One region of the Sodalis sp. RH15 genome, then DNA from elsewhere that is predicted to be linked to it. Evidence: riboswitches for the same ligand, from Rfam matches in the RefSeq annotation. Region 1 holds a riboswitch; each other region holds the start of a gene.
What was found. Region 1 has a riboswitch for cobalamin ahead of btuB (TonB-dependent vitamin B12 receptor BtuB). Riboswitches for the same ligand answer to the same signal wherever they lie in the genome.
Positions count from the first base shown of each region.

Region 2: linked by a shared signal. The riboswitch ahead of ACL2XO_RS15430 (cobyrinate a,c-diamide synthase) and the one ahead of btuB (TonB-dependent vitamin B12 receptor BtuB) in region 1 are both predicted to bind cobalamin.
Region 3: linked by a shared signal. The riboswitch ahead of ACL2XO_RS07720 (energy-coupling factor ABC transporter permease) and the one ahead of btuB (TonB-dependent vitamin B12 receptor BtuB) in region 1 are both predicted to bind cobalamin.
Region 4: linked by a shared signal. The riboswitch ahead of btuB (TonB-dependent vitamin B12 receptor BtuB) and the one ahead of btuB (TonB-dependent vitamin B12 receptor BtuB) in region 1 are both predicted to bind cobalamin.

Region 1 covers NZ_CP178738.1:7,163-10,295, reverse strand. Annotated here, with positions in the region: gene trmA (tRNA (uridine(54)-C5)-methyltransferase TrmA) at 1-1,032, opposite strand, end outside; cobalamin riboswitch at 1,164-1,351, shown strand; gene btuB (TonB-dependent vitamin B12 receptor BtuB) at 1,421-3,133, shown strand, end outside.
Region 2 covers NZ_CP178738.1:3,383,563-3,386,695, reverse strand. Annotated here, with positions in the region: gene pocR (transcriptional regulator PocR) at 445-1,371, shown strand; cobalamin riboswitch at 1,553-1,736, shown strand; gene ACL2XO_RS15430 (cobyrinate a,c-diamide synthase) at 1,865-3,133, shown strand, end outside.
Region 3 covers NZ_CP178738.1:1,642,488-1,645,620, reverse strand. Annotated here, with positions in the region: gene cbiQ (cobalt ECF transporter T component CbiQ) at 1-274, opposite strand, end outside; gene ACL2XO_RS07725 (hypothetical protein) at 271-624, opposite strand; gene ACL2XO_RS07720 (energy-coupling factor ABC transporter permease) at 626-1,291, opposite strand; cobalamin riboswitch at 1,557-1,775, opposite strand; gene ACL2XO_RS07715 (hypothetical protein) at 2,083-2,271, opposite strand; gene ACL2XO_RS07710 (hypothetical protein) at 2,291-2,491, opposite strand.
Region 4 covers NZ_CP178738.1:5,978,956-5,982,088, reverse strand. Annotated here, with positions in the region: gene ACL2XO_RS27030 (MFS transporter) at 1-91, opposite strand, end outside; gene trmA (tRNA (uridine(54)-C5)-methyltransferase TrmA) at 376-1,485, opposite strand; cobalamin riboswitch at 1,617-1,804, shown strand; gene btuB (TonB-dependent vitamin B12 receptor BtuB) at 1,874-3,133, shown strand, end outside.

The DNA.
Region 1 (3,133 bases):
GCGTATGATGTCGTGAGTTTGAGAAAGGGATTCCAAATTGCGGCACAATGACTCGGGATTGCACGAGATATACAGGATGCGCGGATAACACCGCACCAGCTCCACCGTGGCGTCATCCAACCCGCTGCGCGGCGGATCGACAAAAATAGTTTCGCAGCGGTAACTGGCCAGGTCGATATCTTTCAGCCGGGTAAATTCCCGCACACCCTGCATGGCCTGGGTAAACTCCTCCGCCGACATGCGGATGATCTGCACATTGCCGATATGGTTGGCGGCAATATTATACTGTGCCGCTTCCACCGAAGGCTTGGCTATCTCCGTCGCCAGCACCCGCTCAAAGTTACGCGCCAGCGCCAGCGAAAAATTCCCGTTGCCGCAGTACAGCTCCAGCAAGTCTCCCCGTGCGTCTTGGGTTGCCGCCAGCGCCCACTCCAGCATATGGATATTGACGGCGGCATTCGGCTGGGTAAAGCTGTTTTCAATCTGCCGGTAGATGAGTTCCCTTCCCGATACCGGCAATCTTTCATCCGCATAATCCCGGTCCAGGCAAATTTTGGTTTTGGCGGCCCGGCCGATGAGATTTACCGCAAAACCCTGCGCCCGCAATTCATCCCGCAGCGCTGCGGCGGCCTCGCGCCATTCGTCATCCAACGGACGGTGGTATATCAGCGTGATGACCGCTTTACCGCTCATGGTGGTGAGATAATCCAGCTGAAAAAGCTTACGGCGTAAAACCGGCGAAAGGCGCAAGGCCTGGATCATTGCCGTCATCAACCCATTGATTAACTCGCTGCCGGCGGCAAAGAAATCGATGCGGATACGCTCTTTGGTGAGCGGATCAAACATGATGTGGTAGAGGTCCTGCTCTTCATGCCAAATCCTGAATTCGGCTCGCATCCGGTAATGATTTACCGGTGAACGGAATATTTCCGGCTCCGGCGCCCGGTAAGCTGCCATCATCGCTTTTAGTCGGGCGGCTTTTTCAGCCAATTGCGTTTCGTAAGCGTCGATAGGCAACGTCTCGGTAGTCATGATGATTTCTCGTCGATATGGGCCAACTTTATCGGTTTGTGGGGATTGTAGGGGATAAATGGATGATGTCCAATGCTGTTCAATTTATAATTTCTTACCTAATGAGTTCTATAGACATAATTATCCCTTTGATTGTAGGATATTTGCCCGGTCTCTTGTGAGTTAAAAGGGAATCCAGTTCTAAGCTGGAGCTGACGCGCAGCGGTGAGGGGACGTCAGGGCGATAGCGGAAGCAGACACTGTCTTTTCGACGGGAAGTCGTCGCCTGGTGTTAAACACATCCCAAGCCCGAAAACCTGCCGGTATTTCGTCGCAATATCCCTGTTTATCGCGTGCTATCAAACACGGAACCTGCGGCATCCTATTTTATCTATTGGATGCTACGTCAATGTTGACTATCAAAAATACCGTTCTGGCGGCATTGTCCGTTACGACATTCTCCGGGTGGGCGCAGGATAACAACGCTCCAAACGGCAGTAATGACACACTTATTGTTTCGGCAAATCGTTTTCCACAGCCGGTTTCATCAGTGCTTGCGCCCACCAGCGTCGTGACACGCGAGGATATCGACCGTGGCCAAATCAAATCGGTAGCTGAAGCCTTAAGCCGTTTACCGGGCGTGGATATCGCGCAATACGGCGGACTGGGACAGCAAAGCTCTCTGTTCATTCGCGGCACCAATTCCAGTCACGCCCTGGTGCTCATCGATGGCGTGCGTTTGAATCAGGCTGGGATTTCCGGCTCATCCGATCTTAGCCAAATTCCCATCTCTCTGGTTCAGCGCATCGAATTTATCCGCGGTCCGCGCTCCGCCGTCTACGGCTCGGACGCCATCGGCGGGGTGGTCAATATCATCACCACCCGCGAAAAACCCGGAACCACCCTGAGCGCCGGCATGGGTTCAAAGGGTTACCAAAGTTACGATGGGTCCACTCAGCAGCGGCTGGGGGATAATACCGTGGCCACGGTGGCGGGAAATTACACCTATACCCGCGGATTCGATGTGCAGGCCAATTTGCCCGACCCTTATGGCGATCCGGCGCAGCCCGACCGGGACGGATTCATGAGCAAGACCCTGTTCGCGTCGTTGGATCATACGTTCAATCAACAGTTCAGCGGTTTCGCGCGGGTGTATGGCTACGACAATCGTACCGCTTATGACGGCACTTATGCCTATACCGACCCGGCGCATGAAGATGCGCTGCTCGATACCCGCCAGTTATATAGCCGCACCTATGATACCGGCCTGCGTTTTCAGGAAGGTATATACGCCTCCCAGCTCTCATACAGCTATAGCCATACCAAGGACTATAACTACGATCCCAAATACGGACCCTATTCGGCTTCCGCTACCCTGGACGATTCCGATCAATACAACCTGCAATGGGGCAATACCCTCCACGTCACTCACGGTCTGGTCAGCGCCGGGGTGGATTGGCAGAAACAGACAACCGAACCCGGTACCGACTACCTCACCGATGGCTACGAGCAGCACAACACAGGCATCTATGCCACGACGCAGCAGCTTTTCGGACCGGTGACATTGGAAGGCGCGGTGCGGGGAGATGACAATTCACAATTTGGCTGGCACGGCACCTGGCAAAGCAGCGCCGCCTGGGAGTTTATCGAAGGCTACCGCCTGATCGGCTCTTACGGCACCGCGTACAAGGCGCCGAACCTGGGCCAGCTCTACGGCGCTTATGGCGGTAACGCCAACCTGGATCCCGAAGAGAGCAAACAATGGGAAGGCGGCGTTGAAGGACTGACAGGTCCGGTGGACTGGCGTATTTCGGCTTATCGCAACGATATTGATAATCTCATCGATTACGATACGGCGGATGAACGCTACTACAATATCGGCAAAGCCCGTATCAAAGGGGTGGAATGGACCGCCTCGGTAGATACCGGCCCGCTCCGGCATCAATTAACCCTGGAATATCTCGATCCCCGAGACGCCACCACGGACCAGATCCTGGCCCGCCGGGCCAAGCAGCAGATAAAATACCAGTTGGATTGGCAAGTGGCGTCCATTGACTGGTCTCTTAACTACCATTACCTCGGCCAGCGTTATGACACGGATTATAACACTGAACAGGTGGTG
Region 2 (3,133 bases), 2.8 Mb from region 1:
GCGAAAATGATTGGCGCGGCTATAGCAAAAATTAGGTTTGATTATTTAATAAAGCGAGCTGTGATCGGTCAGGGGGAAATGAACAGCCATAGCAAATATCCGTAATTGAAGTTTCAGTATTCAATTAACCGACTTGAAAAGTAAGAAAAGTTATGATCTGAGCTGATAATGTTCATTCCACAGAAAATGAATAATAACGAAAAAGTGTTATCTGATTTAAAACGACAAACCCAGCATTGACGGTATCTGTAGTCCGATGGGCGCTTAAAATTGATTATGGTTTTACTATTTATTACCTGCGGCGTTCTCCCGGCGCGGCGGGAAACGGCGTTTTGCCTTATGTGCTATCGAACCCCCGTTTTGATAATTGTGTACCGGAGCACATTATCAAATGGGTAAAAAATGATTGAATCTAAGGTAGCTTTGAAGAAGAAAGGGGGGAATATGAATTCCGGCAGTTTCATGGATTCAGATTTGATAAATAAAATCGCGCAGGATTTCGCTAATGCCACCAATCTGGCGGTTGTGGTGGTGAATATTCACGGCGAGGAAGTCTCGGATTTATATCACTTCACCCCTTTTTGTCAATTAATGCGCCAGGATCCGGAGATGAGCCGGCGCTGCCGTATGAGCGACAGGTGCGGCGGACTGGAAGCGTCAAAATCCAATCAGCCCTGCATTTACCGCTGCCACGCCGGCCTGACCGACTTCTCCATTCCGCTGCTTATCAGCGGACATTTGGTTGGGTTTGTCTTATGCGGACAGGTCCGGGTGCATGACACCGTAACCCTGCCTTCGGTGCAGGACTGTACCAGCAGGGCTTGGCAAAAAGATTATCAATTAACTGAAAGCTATGAAAAAATTCCGGTGGTGGATTTCGATCGCCTCATCTCATCCGCCGATTTGCTGAAAATGATTGTGGATAACTACCTGAAACAGCAGTTGGAAGTGGTGGTATTCAAGGAGCACGGCGACGGGCCGCTAGAACGCCGGACGGCGGTTCCCAGCCAGCACGAGAGCAAGATGAAAAAAGCGTTGCGCTGCATCGACAATCATTACTTCGAGGATCTGCGGCTGGAAGACGTGGCGGCGATGGTCTACCTCAGTCCCTATTATTTCAGCAAACTGTTCAAGAAATACCAGGGGGTCGGCTTCAACGCTTATGTTAATCAATTGCGTATGCAAAGCGCCCGGCAGATGCTTGAACAAAGCGATTGGCCCATCGCCACTATTGCCCGCAATCTCGGATTTTCTCAGGCAAGCTACTTTTGCAAGTTATTTCGCCAAACCTACCGTATTACTCCTCAGGCCTATCGTGAACAGCGCTTTTCGCCGCCGGAAAATAAAGATATCGTTGCTTTATTTAATTAATTTTATCCCTTTAAATTGACGTAACAAAAAAATGTTATCGCCATCCGATAAATTCCAAATAAATCCGCCGCCGCGAACATTTTTTTTGATCCGAAAGGGGGTATATTCACCTTTGAATACTTTACATTAGTCATCAACGGCCGATTGCCCGGCTTCACCAGGGCCGCCGGCCGCTGTGGAAAAGTACATTTTGCATTCAGGTGAAACGTGCCGCAAGGCCGTTAGGGAAGGAGGTGAAAATCCTCCGCAGCCCCCGCTGCTGTGATGCCGACGACTCCGTGATAACCACTGATCTCAGCCGATTGGGAAGGTTCGGAGAAGGATGACGCCAAGCCAGAAAACCTGCCTGATTGCCTATAGCCTTTATAGGCTCGGTAACAACTCCTTCGGCGGGAAGCGGGTTGTCCCAACAATGCCGTCGGGACAGTGAGTCTCCCGCAGCCTTTGTTTGCGACAATCCCCAGCGGCGCCTCTGGGGAGTAACGGGATGAAGATGAAAGCGATACTCATCGGCGGCGCGCAAAGCGGGACAGGCAAGACCTTGCTCACCCTGGGACTGCTGCGCGCCCTGGCGCGGCGAGGTTTGCGGGTGCAGCCCTTCAAATGCGGGCCGGATTATATCGATACCGGCTGGCATCAGGCGGTAAGCGGTATTCCCTCGCACAATCTCGATGCCTATATGCTTGAATCGTCAACGCTGAACGGTCTGTTCAACCGTCATATGTCCGATGCCGATATCGGTATCATTGAAGGCGTCATGGGTCTTTACGACGGGCTGGGCAGCGATGGGGATCGGTGCAGCAGCGCATCCCTGGCCAAGCAGCTGAGGGTGCCGGTGATACTGGTTATCGACGGCAAAGCGGTTTCCACCTCGGCGGCGGCAGTCGTCTTGGGGTTCAAGCAGTTTGACCCGGCGGTAAATATCGCCGGCGTCATTATCAATCGCGTTTCCTCGGAAAATCATTTCAACCTCATCAAAACCGCCATCCTGCGCTACTGCAATGTGCCGGTATTGGGTTACCTGCCGCCATTGCCTGACTGGAATTTACCCTCCCGCCATCTGGGGCTGATTCCGGCGCGGGAGTCCGAACGCGGGCAAACCCAATGGGAGCAGTTGGCTGACGGCGTTGAGCAACATATCGATCTGGATAGATTGCTGGCATTGGCCGAGTGCCGCCCCGATGTAGGCCGGCTGCCCGCGCTGCCGGGCCATGAGCGTTATTCCGGGCTGACCCTGGCCCTGGCGGACGACGAGGCGTTTAATTTTTATTATCCCGACAACCTGCGGATGCTGCAGGATATCGGCGTACGAATTATCCGTTTCAGTCCGCTGCACGATCGGGTTTTACCTCCCTGCCAAATGATCTACCTCGGCGGCGGTTTCCCGGAAATGTTCCCGACCCAGCTGGCGGATAATCGGCCCATGCGCCAGGCGCTGCTGCGCGCCGGACAGAACGGCGCCGCCATCTATGCCGAATGCGGCGGCCTGATGTATCTGGGGGCGGCGCTGATAGTACAGGACGGCACCAGCTATCCCATGGTGGGACTGCTGCAGGGCTTTAGCCGCATGACCCAGGGGCTTAAACGCTTCGGTTATTGTGAAGGCCGGTCGTTAAGCGACAATCTGCTGGCGGGCCGGGGTGAAACCCTGCGCGGGCACGAGTTCCACCACTCCGAATACATCACCGATGAAACGCCGCTGTTTCGCATGAGCAAAACCGCCGCCAACGGGGACGTCCACCAGTGGGCGGGCGGGTACGGC
Region 3 (3,133 bases), 1.6 Mb from region 1:
TGAACAGCAGCCGGCTGCCATGGGTGAACAGCACGCTTAAAAATACCAGCCAGGCAATACCCATCGGCATGATCAAGCGTTTTAACAATGCCCTGCGGTCAAAGGGCATAACGCAAAACAGACTGATGGCGGCCAGCCATAATGCCAGCGCCAGATACCATTGGCTCAAGACGGAAGCCACCGCCACCGCCGACAGCAAAACAACGGTTTTTATCCGGCTGTCCAGCCGGCGCAGGGGACTGGAGGATTCATCGGCGAAACGCGCCAGGCTCATGATTCTTCTTCTTTGCTCCCGACGGCGTTGCCCTTGCCGCCAAACAGCTTCAGCCAATGATATCCCACAATCAGGCCGGCGAAAAAGTTGGCCACGGAAAAGGCCCCCACCTCGGCATCCCCCGGCAATTCCACAAAGGGATGATGAGGTTTGTGCGCCACGCCGGTGGCCAAATCATTGACGTGGTTATCCGTACCGCTGCCGTCCATGTTGTGGGAATTCATATAGGTCCCCGAGGCAAAGATAAACAGCAGGATAACGCACATGACCGCCAGCATGGTTTTGGTGAAACCATCAAAAAATTGGGTTTTTTTCGCCTCTTCGGTCGGAGTCTCAATCTGCAATGACATGTTATGCTCCCGTTCTCGTCAAGATTCCCGGCAACAGGTCAGGACGCCGGCTGACCATGGCCTGCAGCACCGCGGCGGTAAAAACCGCCTCGGCCACCGCCAGCGGCAGCTGCGTCGGACCGTAGCCCATGAAAAAAATCATCCACTGCTTCACCAGCGGAACGTTGCCGTGCAGGCTTAACGCCAGCTCAAACGCGCTGGTGAGATAGGTCACCAAATCCCCCACCAGGCCGGCCATGCCCGCGGCGAGCCATAACGGAAAACGAAACGCCCTGAAGAATTTCCACACGGCGTAACCGGAAAAAGCCCCGGCAATGCCCATGGAGACCGTATTGGCGCCGATGGTGGTAATGCCGCCATGGCCCAGGAAGACCGCCTGGAAAAACAGCACAATCATCGACACCACCGCGGTGGCGAACGGACCGATAATAATCGCCGCCAATGGTGTGCCGCACGGATGAGAGCTGGAGCCGGTGACCGGCACCGGCAAATGCATCGCCGAGATAACAAACACCGCGACGCCGATCATGGCGAGGAAAGGTTTATAAGCGAGATTAGTTTTGATTTTTCGTTTTATTTCATAGATGCCCGGCACAACAAAAACCGCCGTCACGGCATAATAAACGGCGCACGCCGTCAGCGGTAAAATTCCATCTTCGATATGCATGCCTGATCCTCACGAGTGTCAACTATACCCATCATCTCTCTCGTTGCAGCTGTGCTGGATAGACTCTTTCACTCGAATAACCTGCCTGAGTAAGCCTCATCGGGATTTTTCGCTTGCCGCCGCTTGAAAACCATTGGGTATATAACACAAATTAAAAAACCAACATGCGGCAGTGAAGGAAGGAAAATAAGTTCAGACACGGGGAATGTTAACCACTCTCGCCGCGAAGTTATAACCGAACCCTTCCCATCACCCCGGGGATTGGTACTTCCTGTATGAGATGGGCCGGTCTCCTGGCTTGCCGTCATTCTTCTTTACCGCCTTCCCATGTCATAAAACACAGTGGCTGAAGGTAAATTCGTCAGGCTTACAGTAGCGGGGGCTGCGCCGGAATATTGATTATCCCAAAAGGGATCTGCACCGGCTTTCCGTTTCACCCGCCTCGCGATCGCGAAGCTAAGGCACCCAAATCTCGGAAATTTATCCTGAGTTTTTTTTCAATTAACGTCAAGGGATAAATAAACCTTATGTCGGGATTTTGTTGCGGTAGATCATGATAAGAAGAAATGATGAACGGGAGAAATTAGCGGGTGGATATCAGATTTTGTTAGGGAGGCGGGGGTTGTGCTTAAAATACCGGAAAATATTTGTAACGGTGAAATATGATTTACATCAAATATTGCCTTATAAAATTTAATTAGAAACATGCATCTAAATCAATTTTATAAAATCAAGAAATCAAGCAACCTGCTTATTGCGCCGATTAAAACAACCGGCGCGACATTATAATATTATTCTATTATTTCAATTGGCGGTGCGGCAAATCCGCCTGGAGCTGTATATCCCCAACCAATCCATGCCTGCGAATTTTCCGGTATTAAAATTGGTGGGATATCGTCGCCAGCGTCAAAAGGTGTAACGCCATCCCACACACAGACATTTATGACCACACCGTTTTGAATTTCTGCATAGTTTGCCATACACCTCACCACTCTATTTCTATAAAACCAGCGCTACCAGCGCCACCATTTCCACCACTGCCACCGCCAGAATATGGCGTTGCGCCGCCAGAACCACCAGCCCCATAACCACCCGCTGGAAGACCGTTCGGGCCGGCACTACCAATACCCGCGCGCTGATTGCCCCCACCCCCACCGAATGGCGAACTACCACCATTGCCCGATAAACCAGGCCAGCCATTTATTGAAGTATTTGCGCCCGGTGAGGCACTGTCACTTCCAGAACCGCCTTGAGGAAATCCGCTACCACCCGCACCTCCGCCCAAGGCTCCAGTACTGATACCAGCCCGGCCGACACTGCCGCCATTTCCCCCCGACAAGGTGATTAATGATCCTACTATCGTGTTCCCTCCGTTAGAACCCTTTGTGGCATTGTCTGAGCCCTGTCCACCTCCAGTACCTCCCGATCCAGCTCCACCTATGGTAATAGGAACTACCTGTCCTGGCGTCACACTGAGCACCGCTCTCTGAATCGATTGACCAGCACCGCCCCCGCCAGCGCAAGAGCCGGAAGCATTTGCTATATTGTTACTGCCGCCCCCGCCGCCAGCGCATCCGGAAATATAAATCGTTGTAACGCCTACCGGCACAGTGAAATTGCCGCTGGAGGTAAACGTAGCAAAACCATGGGGCGCCAGGGCTTCATAATCCGCCTGGGCGGTGACGTTAGCACCGGCACCTGCGGCAAAGGATTTGAAGTTGTTTGTTGTCATTAGAAATCCTCCAATAATTTTATCGAATGGATATAATGATTAAGTGAGCATATATTCAAAATTTGTATATATATAATCACGTTTAAACTTACAGGTTAAAAAATTAAAAA
Region 4 (3,133 bases), 230 kb from region 1:
ACAGGCTCAGCACCTGCCGGTCGAGATAATTTATGGTGGTACCAAAAAACAGCAATGCGCATATTACCCATCGATAGTTTGTCCGAGACATCCTTCACCCCATTGAAAAACAAAACGTCATTTTATTTAATGTGAAAGTATATTTTAAATTTACATGGGATTTTTGATATGAAGCATGTCACATATCGATTAAGGCGGTAAAAATATATTCAGGGCCTGGCAGGGAGGGGCCCAAGAGTTGGGCATAAGAATGGGAAAATTGCCCCCCGACGGAGGCGTTTGCAGTCATGGGGCCAGTGGTGTCGGTAATGGCGGGAAATGATTATTCGCCGATGCGGGAATCGGCAGTGCAGAGCGCCCTGAAACAGGCGCCGCTCATTCAGGCGTTTTTGCCGTCAATAAGACGCCGCATTCCATATGACGGGTGTAAGGGAATTGATCAAACAGCGCCATGCGTATGATGTCGTGAGTTTGAGAAAGGGATTCCAAATTGCGGCACAATGACTCGGGATTGCACGAGATATACAGGATGCGCGGATAACACCGCACCAGCTCCACCGTGGCGTCATCCAACCCGCTGCGCGGCGGATCGACAAAAATAGTTTCGCAGCGGTAACTGGCCAGGTCGATATCTTTCAGCCGGGTAAATTCCCGCACACCCTGCATGGCCTGGGTAAACTCCTCCGCCGACATGCGGATGATCTGCACATTGCCGATATGGTTGGCGGCAATATTATACTGTGCCGCTTCCACCGAAGGCTTGGCTATCTCCGTCGCCAGCACCCGCTCAAAGTTACGCGCCAGCGCCAGCGAAAAATTCCCGTTGCCGCAGTACAGCTCCAGCAAGTCTCCCCGTGCGTCTTGGGTTGCCGCCAGCGCCCACTCCAGCATATGGATATTGACGGCGGCATTCGGCTGGGTAAAGCTGTTTTCAATCTGCCGGTAGATGAGTTCCCTTCCCGATACCGGCAATCTTTCATCCGCATAATCCCGGTCCAGGCAAATTTTGGTTTTGGCGGCCCGGCCGATGAGATTTACCGCAAAACCCTGCGCCCGCAATTCATCCCGCAGCGCTGCGGCGGCCTCGCGCCATTCGTCATCCAACGGACGGTGGTATATCAGCGTGATGACCGCTTTACCGCTCATGGTGGTGAGATAATCCAGCTGAAAAAGCTTACGGCGTAAAACCGGCGAAAGGCGCAAGGCCTGGATCATTGCCGTCATCAACCCATTGATTAACTCGCTGCCGGCGGCAAAGAAATCGATGCGGATACGCTCTTTGGTGAGCGGATCAAACATGATGTGGTAGAGGTCCTGCTCTTCATGCCAAATCCTGAATTCGGCTCGCATCCGGTAATGATTTACCGGTGAACGGAATATTTCCGGCTCCGGCGCCCGGTAAGCTGCCATCATCGCTTTTAGTCGGGCGGCTTTTTCAGCCAATTGCGTTTCGTAAGCGTCGATAGGCAACGTCTCGGTAGTCATGATGATTTCTCGTCGATATGGGCCAACTTTATCGGTTTGTGGGGATTGTAGGGGATAAATGGATGATGTCCAATGCTGTTCAATTTATAATTTCTTACCTAATGAGTTCTATAGACATAATTATCCCTTTGATTGTAGGATATTTGCCCGGTCTCTTGTGAGTTAAAAGGGAATCCAGTTCTAAGCTGGAGCTGACGCGCAGCGGTGAGGGGACGTCAGGGCGATAGCGGAAGCAGACACTGTCTTTTCGACGGGAAGTCGTCGCCTGGTGTTAAACACATCCCAAGCCCGAAAACCTGCCGGTATTTCGTCGCAATATCCCTGTTTATCGCGTGCTATCAAACACGGAACCTGCGGCATCCTATTTTATCTATTGGATGCTACGTCAATGTTGACTATCAAAAATACCGTTCTGGCGGCATTGTCCGTTACGACATTCTCCGGGTGGGCGCAGGATAACAACGCTCCAAACGGCAGTAATGACACACTTATTGTTTCGGCAAATCGTTTTCCACAGCCGGTTTCATCAGTGCTTGCGCCCACCAGCGTCGTGACACGCGAGGATATCGACCGTGGCCAAATCAAATCGGTAGCTGAAGCCTTAAGCCGTTTACCGGGCGTGGATATCGCGCAATACGGCGGACTGGGACAGCAAAGCTCTCTGTTCATTCGCGGCACCAATTCCAGTCACGCCCTGGTGCTCATCGATGGCGTGCGTTTGAATCAGGCTGGGATTTCCGGCTCATCCGATCTTAGCCAAATTCCCATCTCTCTGGTTCAGCGCATCGAATTTATCCGCGGTCCGCGCTCCGCCGTCTACGGCTCGGACGCCATCGGCGGGGTGGTCAATATCATCACCACCCGCGAAAAACCCGGAACCACCCTGAGCGCCGGCATGGGTTCAAAGGGTTACCAAAGTTACGATGGGTCCACTCAGCAGCGGCTGGGGGATAATACCGTGGCCACGGTGGCGGGAAATTACACCTATACCCGCGGATTCGATGTGCAGGCCAATTTGCCCGACCCTTATGGCGATCCGGCGCAGCCCGACCGGGACGGATTCATGAGCAAGACCCTGTTCGCGTCGTTGGATCATACGTTCAATCAACAGTTCAGCGGTTTCGCGCGGGTGTATGGCTACGACAATCGTACCGCTTATGACGGCACTTATGCCTATACCGACCCGGCGCATGAAGATGCGCTGCTCGATACCCGCCAGTTATATAGCCGCACCTATGATACCGGCCTGCGTTTTCAGGAAGGTATATACGCCTCCCAGCTCTCATACAGCTATAGCCATACCAAGGACTATAACTACGATCCCAAATACGGACCCTATTCGGCTTCCGCTACCCTGGACGATTCCGATCAATACAACCTGCAATGGGGCAATACCCTCCACGTCACTCACGGTCTGGTCAGCGCCGGGGTGGATTGGCAGAAACAGACAACCGAACCCGGTACCGACTACCTCACCGATGGCTACGAGCAGCACAACACAGGCATCTATGCCACGACGCAGCAGCTTTTCGGACCGGTGACATTGGAAGGCGCGGTGCGGGGAGATGACAATTCACAATTTGGCTGGCACGGCACCTGGCAAAGCAGCGCCGCCTGGGAGTTTATCGAAGGCTACCGCCTGATCGGC